2 regions of the Limosilactobacillus vaginalis genome follow, and region 1 is predicted to be linked to the other one. Evidence: riboswitches for the same ligand, from Rfam matches in the RefSeq annotation. Region 1 holds a riboswitch; the other holds the start of a gene.
The links. Region 1 has a riboswitch for thiamine pyrophosphate ahead of N4627_RS08435 (ECF transporter S component). Riboswitches for the same ligand answer to the same signal wherever they lie in the genome.
Positions count from the first base shown of each region.

Region 1 (7,932 bases):
ATTACTCAACCGACGCTCCTGAACAAAATCACTCCTCAACCGATTCTAACCGAATCAAAATTACTAACCCGGATGGGAATAACAAGTAGAGTGTGAGTCGTGACGAATTAGCAACTGAGCACTAGAAAATCCCGGACGATGATTGTTTACAATCAAGTCCGGGATAACTAGGCGGAAGTTGCGGTCACGACGAACGCATTTCGACTCAGTTAAAGTAGAACATTATCTCTAGCAAGTCGAGTACGTTTCTCCTCTGCCACAAAATTCCAAAAACACCGAACTGCAATTTTAATTGTAGTTCGGTATTTTTTGCTTTGTTATGTAGTTAAGCATTTACTGTATCATAGCCAAAACGACTCACACTCTATTTAATTCCAAATTCTCTGCCAAAGGTTTCCGCGGTTGATTGTTTCGGTACTTTGTAGTGGGATAGTGAGCGGCTTATTATCGACGGTTCTGATGTCAGAGCCGGTAACTGCGATGGTTCCGAGTCGTTCACCCTTCTTAACTGGTGCGTTCAACCTTGCTTTATGGTTAGTTAAGTGCTTGTAATAACGAGGCTGAATAGTGTACTGAGCAGTCTTTTGCATCTGCCATACTGTAATCGAATGAGGTCCAACAGTTAGCATCCGTTTAGCACCATTAGAAACCCGCTTTTGCGACTGCTTTTTATTCAGTGTTAGCACTTGTTGGTGGGCATTTTGAATAAAGTACTGGTACAACTTCTGCGTTTGCGTAAACCGAGCATCCTTATCCTTACCGGTAGCATGAAACACAACAGTGATCAGTCGATGACCCTGGTAAATCCCCGTACTAGCGAAGCAAGCTCCGGCAGCATCAGAAGTTCCAGTCTTCAAACCATCAATCTGCACACCGTCAACGGTATATTTGCCACCTGAAAGCGTTTTATTAAGATTTTCAACTTCCTTTGTCTTCCCCTTGGCAATCGTAAATTGAGCTTTGGGCTGACTTGTAACTTTTAGAACACTTGGGTAATGTTTAACCAAGTACCGTGACATCAAAGCAACGTCACGTGCAGTCATCGAGTTTTCAGCATTGTTACTGATTCCCGCTTGCTTCAGTCCTTTCAGGTCACCATTCTTCAACCCAACCGGATTAACAATCGTGGCATCGGTAATTCCTATCTGTCGAGCCTTCTTTTGCATTTTCTCGTTAAACTGTTTGATGGTGCTCCCATCGGCAGTTGCTAATGCTAAGGCCGCCCCATCAGCAGATTTAATCAAAGTTGCATTGAAAAGCTCTCGCACCGTGTATGATTGTCCAGCTTGTAACCCAATTGCAGAATAGTTTGAATCATTAGAAACCTCAGCGATCTTTTTACTGATCTTTACTTTGGTATTCCATGAAAGCTGGTGATGATTAATTTCATCTTCAATCACGCTTACCGTTAACAGCTTACTAATTGAAGCAATCGGTAGCTTTTCCTCACTATTTTGCTGATAAATAATCTGTCCCGTATCAGCATCGATCATAATTGCCGATCGACTATCGATCATTTGGGCAGCGGATGCTGTTTGCGGTCTTGCAACCACACAACAAATCATCAGTAACAATGTCGAAAGAAAAGCGATAACCTTTTTCATTTTTATTCTCCAATTAGCTGCATTTAACCAACTATTTCAACTTTTGTGCCCACCGGCAAATTCTCTTCCATCCACTTTGCATCTGCCACTGATAACCGAATACAGCCATGCGAGCCCGTGGATTTTCCTAATTTAGCAGCTTCTTTTTTATTGTATGATCCGTCCGCATTGGTTGGAACACTGTGGAACAAGTATTCTCCATGATTTAACCAGGAAGTATAGTAATTAGCTCCTTCTTTTAATCGCGCATTGTAAAAACTATTTCCCCGTTCCTGTTGAACATAAAAAGTACCCGTTGGTGTCATACTCTTCATTTTACCTGTTTTAGGATCTTTCTTATAAATCCCACCGGTTGAATACATTGTGTAGATCACATGATTACCATCATATAAATAGGTGCGGTTAGTCTTTAAATTGACCTTGATCCACAAGTGCTTAACCTTACTCAGATCAGGGTATGCCTTTGTTTCAGAAGACTTTCGCCAATCAATTGGTGTCCGCATCTGGCTGCTAGAACTAGATGATGATTGCTTTTGAGCGACTGTTTTTGTAACAGTAGTGGCCGCCGTGCTCCCCTGATCGTTCGCACTAGTCTTTAAGCTTGAATGAACACCAAAAATAGCAATTATTAGGCAGAATAACGCATAAATAACGTATCTACTTCTTTTCATTAATTTTACCTTACCCCTTTTAATTCAACTACCAATAAAATCATTTCTATTATATTATAGACTATTAGATAATCAATCGTATTTTAAATGAATAATAAGAGGTAACAGAATGCGTCAAAATTTGAAGATCAGCTACCTTACCGCAATTTTCTTTTTTATTGTTGCGGTGATTTGTGCTAACTTAATGTAATTGGAGATCAGCTCTATGCAAAGTATCAGTAACCTTTTTAACAATCTTTGGACATATATTCTCACCCATAAATGGTCAAAAGATATTCTGCGAGGAAACATCCTCTTTATTTCTCTCATAATCATCTATGATCTTTGCCATTTTCAATTAGCAATCATCACATGGGGGATTTTCTTTAAATTTTGGATTATTCTCAACATCTGTTACCTTTTTAAATTATTTCTTGATCTATTTTAATGTTCTTAAAATTAGTAGTTACTTTCTAATCTTCATTGATGAACTGTGAGTTGCTAGCCGTTTAGTCGGGTAAAGTTTCTTAGCAAGGGCCGTGATTGCGGTCGGAGCTTCACCAAAAGCAGTCGCAATTAACGCTGTCTTTCCAGGATAGGTAATCCCATCCCCAATTGCATAAACATTTTCAATATTTGTTTGCATCGTTGAATCAACCTTAATCAGGTTTCGCTCAGCAGCTAAATTAAGCGACCATTGATCAAGTGCCGCATTATTTGACGTAAAACCATAGTTAACCACAATCCGATCAACGTTCAAGTTTGTCATTTCATCACTACGCATCTTCTTTAACTTCAACGTGACGGATTGATCGTCTTCCACCTGAAGTTCCTTTGGTAAGAACGGTGTAACCAAGTTCACGCTTGATTGCTTTAAAAGTGAAACAGAATGTTCCATCCCGCGGAACTGATCTCGACGGTGAACTAGCGAGACCTGCTTAGCTATGGGCTCAAGCATTAATGCAATATCAATGGCTGAATTACCGCCACCCAAAACCGCTACTCGTTTGTCAGCAAAGTCATCACGGTGAGTAACAAAGTAGTGAAGCTGGTTGCCCTCAACCTCATCTACTCCATCAAGAGCCAATTTTCGGGGCTTAAATGCGCCATTTCCTAAGGCAATCACAATTGCCCGGGAATGAGAAACTCGGCCAGCACTCTTAACTGTAAATGTCCCGTCTGCTTCCTTTACAACATCCTCAACGGTCTCATTTGTAAACTGGTCAACCGGAGCTACCGCAAGTTGCTTTTGCAGCTGACTTACTAATTCGTGTCCCGTTACTCCTGGAAGTCCTGCAACGTCCCAGATTTGTTTTTCCGGATAAAGAGCATTAACTTGGCCGCCAAGTTGGGGCAAGCTTTCGATCAATTGGGCGTTTAATTCATGGAGTCCACAATAAAAGGCTGCAAACATTCCTGCAGGTCCGCCACCAATAATTGTAATGTCATACATTTTTGCCATTCGCCATGGCTCCTCTCTATTCTTTTTTCTTATTGTAATTGATTTTTGCTGAAATTAAAATTGCGGGGCCAGCATCATTTAGCTATCATTAACATAAACTAGCTAACTGGAGGAAAATATCATGGCCACTAAAAAAATGATCCTGGATCTAGATACAGGGGTCGATGATGCGTTAGCTCTTGCGTATGCAATTGCTGACCCCAACATTGACTTAATCGGAGTTGTTGCTTCTTACGGTAATAACTTATTAGATCAAACCGCTAAGAACTCATTACAGCTGCTTGAATTACTCGGCCAAGACATCCCCGTTTTCAAGGGACTTAGCCACTCAAGCACTACTGATCATTTTACAGTCATGCAGGTCAGCAAGGAGATTCACGGAAATAACGGAATCGGTGATATTTCACTTCCTGAACCGCGTCACCAAGTTCAAACTAAAGACGGTGTTGATTTTATCATTGAAGCGGCTCATCAGTACAGTAAAGACCTCATTGTCGTTCCGACTGGTCCATTGACAAACCTTGCTGCTGCACTACATCGGGATCCGCAGATCAGTCGCTTAATCGGTAATGTTACTCTAATGGGCGGGGCGTTGACAGTCGAAGGAAATGTTAGTGAAGTTGCTGAGGCCAATATTAATCAAGACGCTGAAGCTGCTAACGAGGTCTTTACCAGTCAATTACCAATCACAATGGTTGGCCTTGACGTTACTTTGCGGACACTCCTCACAAAAAAAGAAACTCAGCAGTGGCGTAATTTGGGAACACCGGCTGGAATTGCCTATGCTGAACTCACTGATTTCTACATTGATGCCTACTATCGGTTAGGGATCGATAAGCATGGCTGTGCAATTCATGATCCGCTGGCAGTCGGCGTGGCAATTGACCCATCATTTGTAACCACCCTTGCTCTGCCAATGAAAGTTATTACTAGCGAACATAATTATGCCCGGACAATCGGTGATAAGATGCGGTTAAATGAACCCCATCCAAATGTTAAGGTTGCAATTAACGTTAACCAAGAACGATTCGTTCCCGTCTTTATGAACCACCTGACTAATCTTTTAGCCAATCACTAAATTAACTGTCGAAGAATCTGTTTTTGTTGTATGATAGTAACAAAAGAAAATCATTTGTCTGGGGTGCCACTTGGCTGAGATTAGACCCATTGAACCTGTCTAGATAATACTAGCGAAGGAAGCGCGTTTTTAATCAACCAATTAAGGGACCATGACATTTTTTGTCACGGTTCTTTTTCTTTCCCCAAGAAAGGAATCATTATGTTTCATCAATTTCACTTAAAAGATATTATTCTCTTAGCAATCATCGGAATCGTTTTTGGAGTAATCTACTTAGCAACTGGCCTGCTTTATAACGGTTTAACAATTGCCTTGACTCCCTTTGGCTATGGACCAATGGCTAACGATATTACATTAGGGATTTGGTGTATGGCTGGCCCGTTAGCTGGTTTTATGCTCCGCCTTCCCGGTGCCTCATTTCTCGGTGAATTTCTCAGTGCCGTAGTGGAAATGCTCCTCGGTGATCAATGGGGCGTAACCACCCTGCTCTCGGGTCTGGTTCAAGGAATCGGGACCGAACTTGGTTTTACCTTAACGCTTTATAAAATATACAATTGGGTAACATTACTTCTCTCCGCAACAACTACCACGATTCTGACATTTGCCTGGGATTGGTTCCGGAATGGTTACAGCCATTTCCCATTTTCAATGTTAATTGTGATGTTAATTGTTCGCTGGCTATCAATGTTTTTCTTCACCGGTGTCCTCGTTAAACTCATCGTTAACCTGTTAAACAGAAGTCACGTTCTTTCGAGGTAGAATGAATGGAATCAATAGCTATTCAACATCTGACATTCTCATATAAAGGTGACCAGCCGATCCTTAACGACGTCTCCCTTGAGTTGCCACTTCATACTTCAATCATCTTCAGCGGACCCGTTGGCAGTGGAAAAACTACCCTGTTAAAGTTGATCGCTGGCCTACTTCCAAAATACGGTGGCAACTGTTTAGGGAAAGTCATCATTCCCCATGGGCAACGGATTGGGATGCTCTTTCAAGATCCAGCAATGCAATTCACAATGGATACCCCACAACATGAATTAGAATTTACCCTAGAGAATCTTCAAATTCCTCACGAAGAAATTAACAAGCAGGCAAGGGATGCCCTGGCCTTTGTTGGTTTAGAAAAGCTTTCCCAGCAAAAACTAACTACCCTTTCCGGTGGTCAATTACAGCGGGTTGCGTTGGCAATTACAATTGCAATGAAAGCAGAGATCATTTTACTCGATGAACCTTTTTCAAGTATTGATGAAGCTAACCGGCTGTTTCTCCTTCAAAAACTAACCCAGCTTCAAAATGAAAATGGCACAACAATCATTATCAGCGAGCACGATCTCCATAATTACCAAAATTTTAGCCAGCTTGTTGTTCAGTTCCACGACTCTAAAGCCACACTTCTTTCACCGCAAAATAGCTTGACACTGTTAGAAAATGCTAACCACCAGCATAGTAGCAAGCTGATCACCAAAATTCCCCCGCTAACTGCTAATATCGTTATGAAGTTAAAAGACTATGCTATAAGTCGTAATCAAACTTCCCTTATTAAGCCCACCAGCTTAAATATTATTCAAAACAAAGTTACCTTACTAACTGGTGCTAGCGGTGCGGGAAAATCAACTCTTCTTAAATCGATTGCTAAGTTAACTCCCTACCAAGGAGAAATAACGTATAAGGATCAAAACATTCAAAAAATATTCCCCGGGAAATATTATTCTAAAGTCGGTTTAATCTTCCAAGAAACCAATCAACAATTCCTAAACGTTACTGTCGGTGAAGAACTAATGTTAAGCATCAAAAATGGTCATAACCCATTTTTAACCTCCAAAACAGCAAAGGAACTTTTAGCAATGGTCGGTCTGCCTGATATTAGTCAAAGAATTATTTATTCACTGAGTGGCGGCCAGCGAAAACTTATTCAAAACCTTGTCATGCTAATAATGGGACAGGAAATTTTGCTAATGGACGAGCCATTTGCAGGCCTTGACCATAAATCATTGCAGAAGTTACTGACCCTTATTGAACAGAGCAAGCAACACTTTCCACAAACCTTGCTAATTGTGAGTCACCAATTAGATCACTTAGCTAGCGTGGTTGATTATCACCTTAGTCTTACTAATCAGCAGCTTTCATATCAAGGAGGGCCACAAAATGAATCCCAGCATTAAACTTCTCCTCCTTCTCCTTATTTCACTCGAGATTAGCTTTACAAATCAGCTCTATGTAAACCTAATCCTTATCGTCTGTCTTTTGGTCGTTCTCCTCTGTCACCACCTAACATGGCGTCGCTTTATATGGCTAATGCTAATCCCCGTAATCCCTGGGCTTGCGGTTCTCATCACTATTGGCGGATATGGTCCAGGACATAGTTGGCTTACTGGATGGAGTATGGTAAGTCGCTTTTACGTTTATGTTTTTGCTGGCGGAGTAATGACTTTCACAACCTCAACACTTACCCTAGCGCGATCATTAGAACAGAACTGTCATCTTCCCAGTAAGTTCGCCTATGGTACCTTAGCAGCGTTAAATATTTTGCCACGAATTAAACGAACCGTTATTTCAATTAGGGTTGCCGGAAGAATGCGCGGAATTAATCTTCATTGGTGGTCGCCAATTCTTTACTTCAAAGCAATTCTTTCAGCCATTAGGTGGTCGGATCAACTAGCTCAGGCAATGGAGACTCACGGTTTTCGTGAAGGGCAGCCACGGACTTTCGCTGTCCGAATTCCTATTTCTTGGTCTGATTGGGCAATCCTAATAACTAGCATCATTATTCTCCAGGTTCTGCTAATTGCACTCCCGCAATAGATCAGGCATAATGAAGAAAAATGATTGGAGATTTTTTCACTATGAATAACGATATTAGTTTATCCAAACGAATCATTGGGGCCCTTTCGTACCTCAGTATTCTTTTTCTTCCAGTAATTTTTCCACTAATTGTCTGGATTGTTGCCGGAAGCGATAATCCTTGGGTTAAACGCCAGGCTAAGTTAGCCTTTTGGACGCAAATTTTCCCACTACTATACATTATCTTCTGCTTCCTATTTATTAGCGTAGCAGCTTGGCATTCAATGATTGCTAATCTGGGCGCATTCAGCGGGATCCTACTAACTTTTGCCCTGTTAATTGCGTTAATCCTCT
Region 1 is NZ_CP104399.1:1,722,107-1,730,038, forward strand. Features, by position in the region: gene N4627_RS08410 (LTA synthase family protein) at 1-89, shown strand, start outside; gene N4627_RS08415 (D-alanyl-D-alanine carboxypeptidase family protein) at 369-1,604, opposite strand; gene N4627_RS08420 (L,D-transpeptidase) at 1,628-2,275, opposite strand; gene N4627_RS08425 (NAD(P)/FAD-dependent oxidoreductase) at 2,721-3,716, opposite strand; gene N4627_RS08430 (nucleoside hydrolase) at 3,838-4,794, shown strand; TPP riboswitch at 4,844-4,933, shown strand; gene N4627_RS08435 (ECF transporter S component) at 4,996-5,553, shown strand; gene N4627_RS08440 (ABC transporter ATP-binding protein) at 5,559-6,959, shown strand; gene N4627_RS08445 (energy-coupling factor transporter transmembrane component T family protein) at 6,943-7,599, shown strand; gene N4627_RS08450 (DUF4870 domain-containing protein) at 7,641-7,932, shown strand, end outside.

Region 2 (7,932 bases), 940 kb from region 1:
TCAGTTTATATGATTAAGAATGATCTCGATTTGGGCGACCTTAAGCGGGTTGGGATCCATTTATGGCATGCTTGATTTGAAATTTCCTAGCATTATTTTATGATGCTGGGATTTTTCATTTTCCACATTACGACTAAATTCGTTATAATTAATGTATTACTTTTTTGAGGTTAAATATGAGTAAAATATACGCAGTTAGAAAAGGACGGCACCCAGGAATTTATCTTAGCTGGCCGGAATGTCAGCAAGAAATTAATGGTTATCCGGGTGCAGTGTATAAAAGCTTTTCCAACGAGTCATTGGCTAAAGAGTGGCTTGCTGGAGATAATAAAAGACAAACAAAAGATCATGCTGGCGGGCTGAACGATCCAGACATTATTTACCTGTATACAGATGGTGGTTCACGCAATCATGGCAATAAGCCGGGACAACACGTTAAGCAGACCGATAAGGCAGCTTGGGCGCTGCTGATTAGTAAGGGCGGTCAGCAATTTACCAAGACTGGTGGCGAGTTTGGTGCGACAAACAATCGGATGGAATTGATGGCGCTCCGGAATGCTCTCCAGATTTTAGTAAAGAACCGAAAACAAGAGGACCCAATTATTGCAGTTCTTGACTCACACTATGTCCTAGACCCGATCATGAAAGGCTGGCTTAATGGCTGGGCCCGTCGTGGTTGGCAGACTAGTAGTGGTTCACCAGTGGCTAATCAAGAGTTGTGGCAAGAGGTTATTCAATTACTACCACAGTTTAAGCAGCTACATTTTCAATGGACTAAGGGACATGCAAACAACCAAGGCAATGTTATTGTTGATCACTTATTAAACCAAACAATGGATCAAATGGGGGAAGAATAATGAAAATTGGAATTGATAAGATGGCATTTGCAACTACTGACGAGTATATTGATTTACGCGAGTTAGCTCGTGAACGGGGGGATGAGCCTGATAAGTACACGATTGGAATTGGTCAGGATCGGCAGGCAGTTGTTCCACCAACTCAAGATATTGTTACTTTAGGAGCAGCAGCTGCCAAGAAGCTTTTATCCAAAGATGACAAAAAACATCTTTCCACTGTGATTGTTGCTACTGAATCAGGGATTGATAATTCTAAAGCAAGTGCCATTTATATCAAACATCTTTTGGGACTGGATGATTTTACCCGTGCAGTTGAACTAAAGGAAGCCTGTTATTCGGCAACGGCAGGGATTCAGTTTGCTAAGGGATTAGTTGCGATGAATGCTCAGTCGACAGTCTTAGTAATTGCAGCTGATATTGCTCGTTATGGGTTGAAAACACCTGGTGAGGTTACCCAAGGGGCTGGGGCAATCGCAATGTTGATTTCTGCTGACCCTCACATCTTGACTCTTGAGGATACTACGGTTTCATATACAAAGGATGTTATGGATTTTTGGCGGCCACTTTACGCAACCGAAGCAAATGTGGATGGCAAATACTCGACTAATGTTTACGTTGACTTTTTCCTCCAATGCTGGCAACGCTATCAACAAATGACCGGACGCCAATTAGATGATTTTGCTGCCTTAACTTTCCATTTGCCATTTACCAAGATGGGGAAGAAGGCATTGGAGGTGCTTCTCAAGGACAATCAATCACCGGTTGCTGACAAAATGCGTGAGCAGCTGACCGCAAGTCAAAAGTACTGTCGTGAGGTAGGAAACCTCTATACTGGTTCACTTTACCTTGGAGTAATGTCATTGTTGCAAAATGGTCAGGTTAATCCTGGGGACCGGATTGGTCTTTTTAGTTACGGTTCCGGAGCAGAAGGTGAATTCTACAGTGGGATTCTTCAGCCTCACTTTGAAAAATACTTGAGTGACGTTAAGGATGATCTAGCAAATCGTCATCAGGTTTCAATTGCTGAATATGAGAAGCAGTTCAACTCACAGCTGGGGATGAACCAGGATGATGTTGAATTAGATTGGCAATCAGATCCAGCACTGTTTATATTAAAGGGTCAAAAGGAGCACAAACGGATTTATCAGGAAAAGAAATAAAGTGTTACAATATAATTAACACAAACGGGGAGCTTGTATAACAGGCTGAGAGGAAGATGTGATCTTCGACCCATGGGACCTGATTTGGATAATGCCAACGGAGGGAATTCGGTTAAGAATTTTAAAATCGATCAGGTAGGTGCCTGGTCGATTTTTCTTTATCAAGATCAAGTTTCGCTAATCAATAAAAGGATGGTGGAACTGATGCAACATAAGACATCACTAGTAGAAAACGGAATGATTTGGTGCGGCGCGGGAATATCAATTGCGGAGATCCTGACAGGAACTTACTTAGCACCATTGGGGATGGCCAAGGGAATAGTGGCCATTATCTTAGGTCATTTGATTGGCTGTGGGTTGCTGTTTCTTGCTGGAATAATCGGTGGCCAGTTGCGGATTAGTGCGATGGAATCGGTAAAAATCAGTTTTGGCCAATTTGGTGGAATCTTTTTTGCTAGTCTAAATGTTTTACAATTGATTGGCTGGACGGGAATCATGATTTATGATGGTTCGCTAGCGGCTAATGGTCTTTGGAAATTGGGCCGACCACTATGGTGCGGATTGATTGGCTTCCTAATCATAGTGTGGTTAATTATCGGGATTCGTCGCTTAAAATGGCTGAACACCGTTGCCTTAACTGCTTTATTACTTTTAACGGTTTGGTTGTGCTATTTAATCTTTGCTGAACCACATGTAAATAATCATTTAGGGGCATTATCATTTGGACAAGGATTAGAATTAGCCGTTTCGATGCCCCTATCCTGGCTTCCCTTAATTTCTGATTATACTTCGGCTGCCCAAAACCCGATCCAAGCGAGTGGAGTTAGTGCAATCACTTATGGTGTCATTAGCTGTTGGATGGCAATTGTCGGCCTTGGCGCAACCTTATTAACCGGGCAGACAGATATTGCTAAAATAATGGTTAGTGCTGGCGTTGGGATTAGTGGCCTGATTATTGTCCTCCTGTCAACAGTCACTACAACGTTTATGGATGCCTATTCTGCAGGAGTCTCTGCACAAACATTAAAGGTTAAGTGGTCTTCACGTTTAACAGCGATTATTGTAACTAGTATTGGTAGCCTTGGCGCAATCGTTTTGCCGATGGATAATTTTAGTAACTTTCTTTACATTATTAGCTCAGTCTTTACTCCAATGATTGCGATTCAGATTATGGATCGATTTGTTCTTCGCCTTAACAATAAGGATCGTTGGATTAGTTGGAATCATTTTGCCTTATGGCTAGTTGGTTTTATAGTATACCGCTGCTTGATGTTAGTAGATCTTCCCGTAGGAAATACGTTGCCTGATATTTTGATTGTGATCTTTTTGGTGTGGATTGTCGATCACAAAAAAGGCAGGAATGAACAAAATTATTAGTTCATTCCTACCCTCAATAAAGAAACATTGCTAATTAAAGGGAAGTTTAGAAAATGTGGTCACGGTATAGACCAATAACCTTACCAAGGATAGTAACGTTATCCAGATAAATGGGCGCCATCGCATCGTTCTCAGGTTGAAGCCGGAAGCGGTGGTTTTCTGGTTCTTTATAGAACCGTTTGCAAGTAGCTTCATTATCACTTGTCATTGCAATTACAATCTCGCCATCTTTAGCGGTTGATTGCTTACGAACGATTACGTCATCACCATCAAGAATTCCGGCTTTGATCATACTGGTGCCGTGAATTTTTAACATGAATAATCCAGAGGCATCTTTAATTGAAGGTGGTAAAGGAAAATAATCTGTAGTGTCTTCTACCGCTAAAATAGGCTGCCCTGCGGTAACAACACCGATCATTGGGATCTCTTTTTGCTCTGGTTCAATTCCCAGGAGATCTAATCCCTGTTTAGTAATCTCAAGTGCCCGTGGCTTGGAGGGATCCTTTTGTAAGTAGCCTTCCTTGATTAGATTGTTTAGGTGAGAATGAACAGTGGAGGTTGAGGAAAGCCCAACGATTCCGCAGATTTCACGGACTGTTGGTGGGTACCCGTGATCCTTAACGTGTTTATAAATGCAACTTAATACGGCAATTTGTTTTTGACTTGCTGCTTTTGCCATTTTGACACCTCATTTGGCTAGATTATTATTAAGTCTAGAATATCATAGTAATCGTCAACTTTCAAACGTACGTTCGCGGAGAAGTTAGTACATATCTTGAAAATAGTTATTAAGTTAGCTAAGATCAAGATAAATAGTTAAATTAAGGATATCTGAAAGGTGAGGAGATAATTATGGCTGAATCTACAGACCAAGAAAAATTATTAAAGCGAATTAACGAACTCGCTCATAAAAATAAGGAAGAAGGACTAACAGAGGCCGAAACTAAGGAACGAGCAAAGCTACGGAAAGAGTACCTTAAGAACTTCCGTGAAGCAATGCGGAGTAATATCGAAATGATGCGAATCTTTGATGATAATGGTAAAGAGGTTACTCCAGAGAAGGTTCGTGAAATTCAACGGAAAAAGGGATTACGTGATGATTAACCTTGTTTAGCCCTTTTCAATTCGACTACTTTCGTGTACTATTGAACAGTAACTAAAAAAGGAGGAAAGTAGTTGTGGCATTAACAATTTCATTGGTAATCCTCGCCTTACTAATCGGTTTAGTTGGCGGTTTCTTTGGTGCTCGTCGTTACATGGAAAACTATCTCCGCAATAATCCACCTATTAGTGAAGAAATGTTGCGGACGATGATGTTGCAAATGGGCCAAAAGCCATCTAGTCGAAAGTTACATCAAATGATGCAAACCATGAAGGCACAAGCCAAAAAAGCAAATAAGTAATCTTAAATAAAAAAGAAACCGGAAATTTAATTTCCGGTTTCTTTTTCTTTAGAAATCATCGTCTTTTGGTTTAGGCGGCATGATGTATTTATAATTAGGATTGATTTGGTGATCTAACTCATCAAATGATTGCTGCATTTCACTCTCTAATTTAGCTTGACTTTCTTCGTCGAGTTTGTTCTTCCGGTCAATATAAATTGGCTTTCCAAAGGCAATGTGACGGGGATGCCGTTTGAATAATTCGCTAAATTTGAGAGGCCCTTGATACACTGCAGGAACTAGCGGAACGTTTGCTAATTTGGCAATTAATGTTGCACCGCCCTTTAATTTACTGGAATAACGAGAGCCTGATGGAAAAATAATTGTTGATAGATCAGTTTTTCGTAAGATTTGCACTGGCTTTTTTATTGCTGAAGGGCCAGGATGCTTGCGGTCAACCGGGAAGGCATTTAACTTTTTTAAAAAGTAAGCAGCAATTGGGTTCTTAAATAACTCTTTCTTTGCCATAAAGCTAAATTTTTTGGGGTAGATCGCAAGAGCAATTAAAACCGGATCCATCCATGTCCGATGGGGAGCAACAATGATATAATTGCCGTCAGGTATATTTTCTTTATTATAAATTTTTGCTTTGCCATTGATTAGGTTTAAGAATGGTTGAACAATGGCAATAAGAAATGAATATAGCATAAAATCATCCAATCTAATCTGTATAATAACTGGCATTATTATGACTAAAAAAGTAACTCCTTGCAAGTCTAAAAGAGGTGAATAATAAATGGACGATGAGAATTTATTAAAGACAGACGAACGAATTGACCAACTATATAGTCAGGATGTTCAAATTATCCAGAATCCCCATTGCTTTGCTTTTTCTCTTGACGCGGTCTTGCTAGCTGACTTTGTTCGTCCTAATAAGAAGCGCCAGGCAAAAATTGTTGATCTTTGTGCTGGTAACGGTGCTATTGGCCTTTTTCTTCATAATAAGCTTGGTGGCCATTTTACAGAGGTCGAGTTGCAGAAACCAATTGCCAATATGGCAGAACGAACAATTAAGCTGAACCATCTTGAGGAACGCTATGATGTCTTAAATATGGACATTAAAGATATTTACAATAAAATTCCTAAGGATTCTGCGGATATCGTCTTGTGCAACCCGCCATATTTTCCTAACAACGAACATAGCAAAAAGAACCCTAATCGAGCTTTAGCGATTGCACGTCACGAAATCACAACTAACTTAACAATGGTTGTTGAAAAGATGAGTGGTTTATTGAAAATGAATGGTCGGGGATACCTGGTTCATAGGCCAGATCGCTTAGCGGAAATTTTGACTGAATTAACTAGCCACCGACTTGCACCCAAGCGAATTCGCTTTATTCACCCAAAGCCAGATCGGGAAGCTAATATCGTCTTAATTGAAGTAATTAAAGATGGTGGAACTGGTGGAATTCGGATTGTTCCACCATTAGTAGTTAACCAAGCCAATGGCGAATATGGGGCTGAGGTGCAACAATTACTATATGGAGACAAAAAGTAAACATTATTATATATACGTTCTTCACTGTGCTGATGAAAGTCTTTATTGCGGCTTTACCACTAACGTACAGAAGCGGTTCAATACTCATCAATCTTATAAGGGGGCTAAATATACCCGTGTAAAATCACGGCACCCGCTCCGATTGATGTATTGGTGCGAATACCCAACAAAGCATAAGGCGTTAAGTGCTGAATACCGTTTTAAGCACCAAAGCAGACGACAAAAGGAACGCTACCTCCATATAAGAGGAATTAAGATTTAAATTAATTCATTAAGTTAAGGATAAATGCTTGTCAGATGAGATGCTTTTTTGTATACTATATTTCGGTGTTAAACGCCAATTTCACACCCAATAGGATGGTGGCCAATGTGCTAATTTAGTTTGGCTGCCAGATGATTATTGGGGAGGAAAAAACATTTTGGAGGTACATATTTTATGTCTGTTGTTACTATGAAGCAATTGCTTGAAGCAGGTGTTCACTTCGGTCACCAAACTCGCCGTTGGAACCCAAAGATGGAAGAATACATCTTTACTGAACGTAACGGTATCTACATCATTGACTTACAAAAGACTGTTAAGTTAATCGATACTGCTTACAACTACATGAAGGATGTTGCTGCTGACGGCGGTGTTGTTCTTTTTGTTGGTACTAAGAAGCAAGCTCAAGATTCAATTGAAGAAGAAGCTACTCGTGCAGGTCAATACTACGTTAACCATCGTTGGTTAGGTGGTACCTTGACTAACTGGAAGACTATCCAATCACGGATCGCTCGTTTGAAGGAATTGAAGAAGATGTCCGAAGACGGCACTTTTGATGTTCTTCCAAAGAAGGAAGTTGCTGTTTTAACTAAGCAACGTGAAAAGCTTGAACGGTTCTTAGGCGGTATTGAAGACATGCCAAAGATCCCTGATGTAATGTTCATCGTGGACCCACACAAGGAACAAATTGCTGTTAAGGAAGCTCAAAAGCTTCACATTCCAATCGTTGCTATGGTTGATACTAACACCGACCCTGATGACATCGACTACGTAATTCCATCAAACGATGATGCTATTCGTGCCGTTCGTCTTATCACTTCAAAGATGGCCGATGCTGTTATCGAAGGTAAGCAAGGTCAAGATGACAACAAGCAAGCTGATGCTAACGATGCTGCCGAAGAAGAACACGAAGAAGTTTCTGAAGATTCATTAAAGAACCTTAAGGACAGCGTTGAAGGCAAGTAATTAAACGATAATTAAGTATTAAATACTTGGGCTGTTTGCGTACGGACCATTGTGGCCTGAGTACCAAATAGCCTTTTTTATTAAAAAAGTTAAACGAAGGAGAGATCTAATCATGGCTGAAATTAAAGCTGCTCAAGTTATGGAATTACGTAAGAAATCTGGTGCTGGTATCATGGATGCCAAGAAGGCATTAGTTGCTAGTGATGGTGACATGGATAAGGCAATGGACTACTTACGTGAAAAGGGTATTGCCAAGGCCGCTAAGAAGAGTGACCGTGTTGCTGCCGAAGGGTTAGCTGACATTGCTGTTAGTGGTAATACCGCTGCTATCGTTGAATTAAACTCAGAAACTGACTTTGTTGCTGCAAGTGAC
Region 2 is NZ_CP104399.1:779,402-787,333, forward strand. Features, by position in the region: gene N4627_RS03810 (dipeptide epimerase) at 1-75, shown strand, start outside; gene N4627_RS03815 (ribonuclease H family protein) at 177-857, shown strand; gene N4627_RS03820 (hydroxymethylglutaryl-CoA synthase) at 857-2,017, shown strand; TPP riboswitch at 2,033-2,141, shown strand; gene cytX (putative hydroxymethylpyrimidine transporter CytX) at 2,222-3,394, shown strand; gene lexA (transcriptional repressor LexA) at 3,441-4,073, opposite strand; gene N4627_RS03835 (DUF896 domain-containing protein) at 4,247-4,498, shown strand; gene N4627_RS03840 (YneF family protein) at 4,573-4,797, shown strand; gene N4627_RS03845 (lysophospholipid acyltransferase family protein) at 4,846-5,484, opposite strand; gene N4627_RS03850 (tRNA1(Val) (adenine(37)-N6)-methyltransferase) at 5,573-6,334, shown strand; gene N4627_RS03855 (GIY-YIG nuclease family protein) at 6,318-6,596, shown strand; gene rpsB (30S ribosomal protein S2) at 6,771-7,559, shown strand; gene tsf (translation elongation factor Ts) at 7,672-7,932, shown strand, end outside.
Region 2: linked by a shared signal. The riboswitch ahead of cytX (putative hydroxymethylpyrimidine transporter CytX) and the one ahead of N4627_RS08435 (ECF transporter S component) in region 1 are both predicted to bind thiamine pyrophosphate.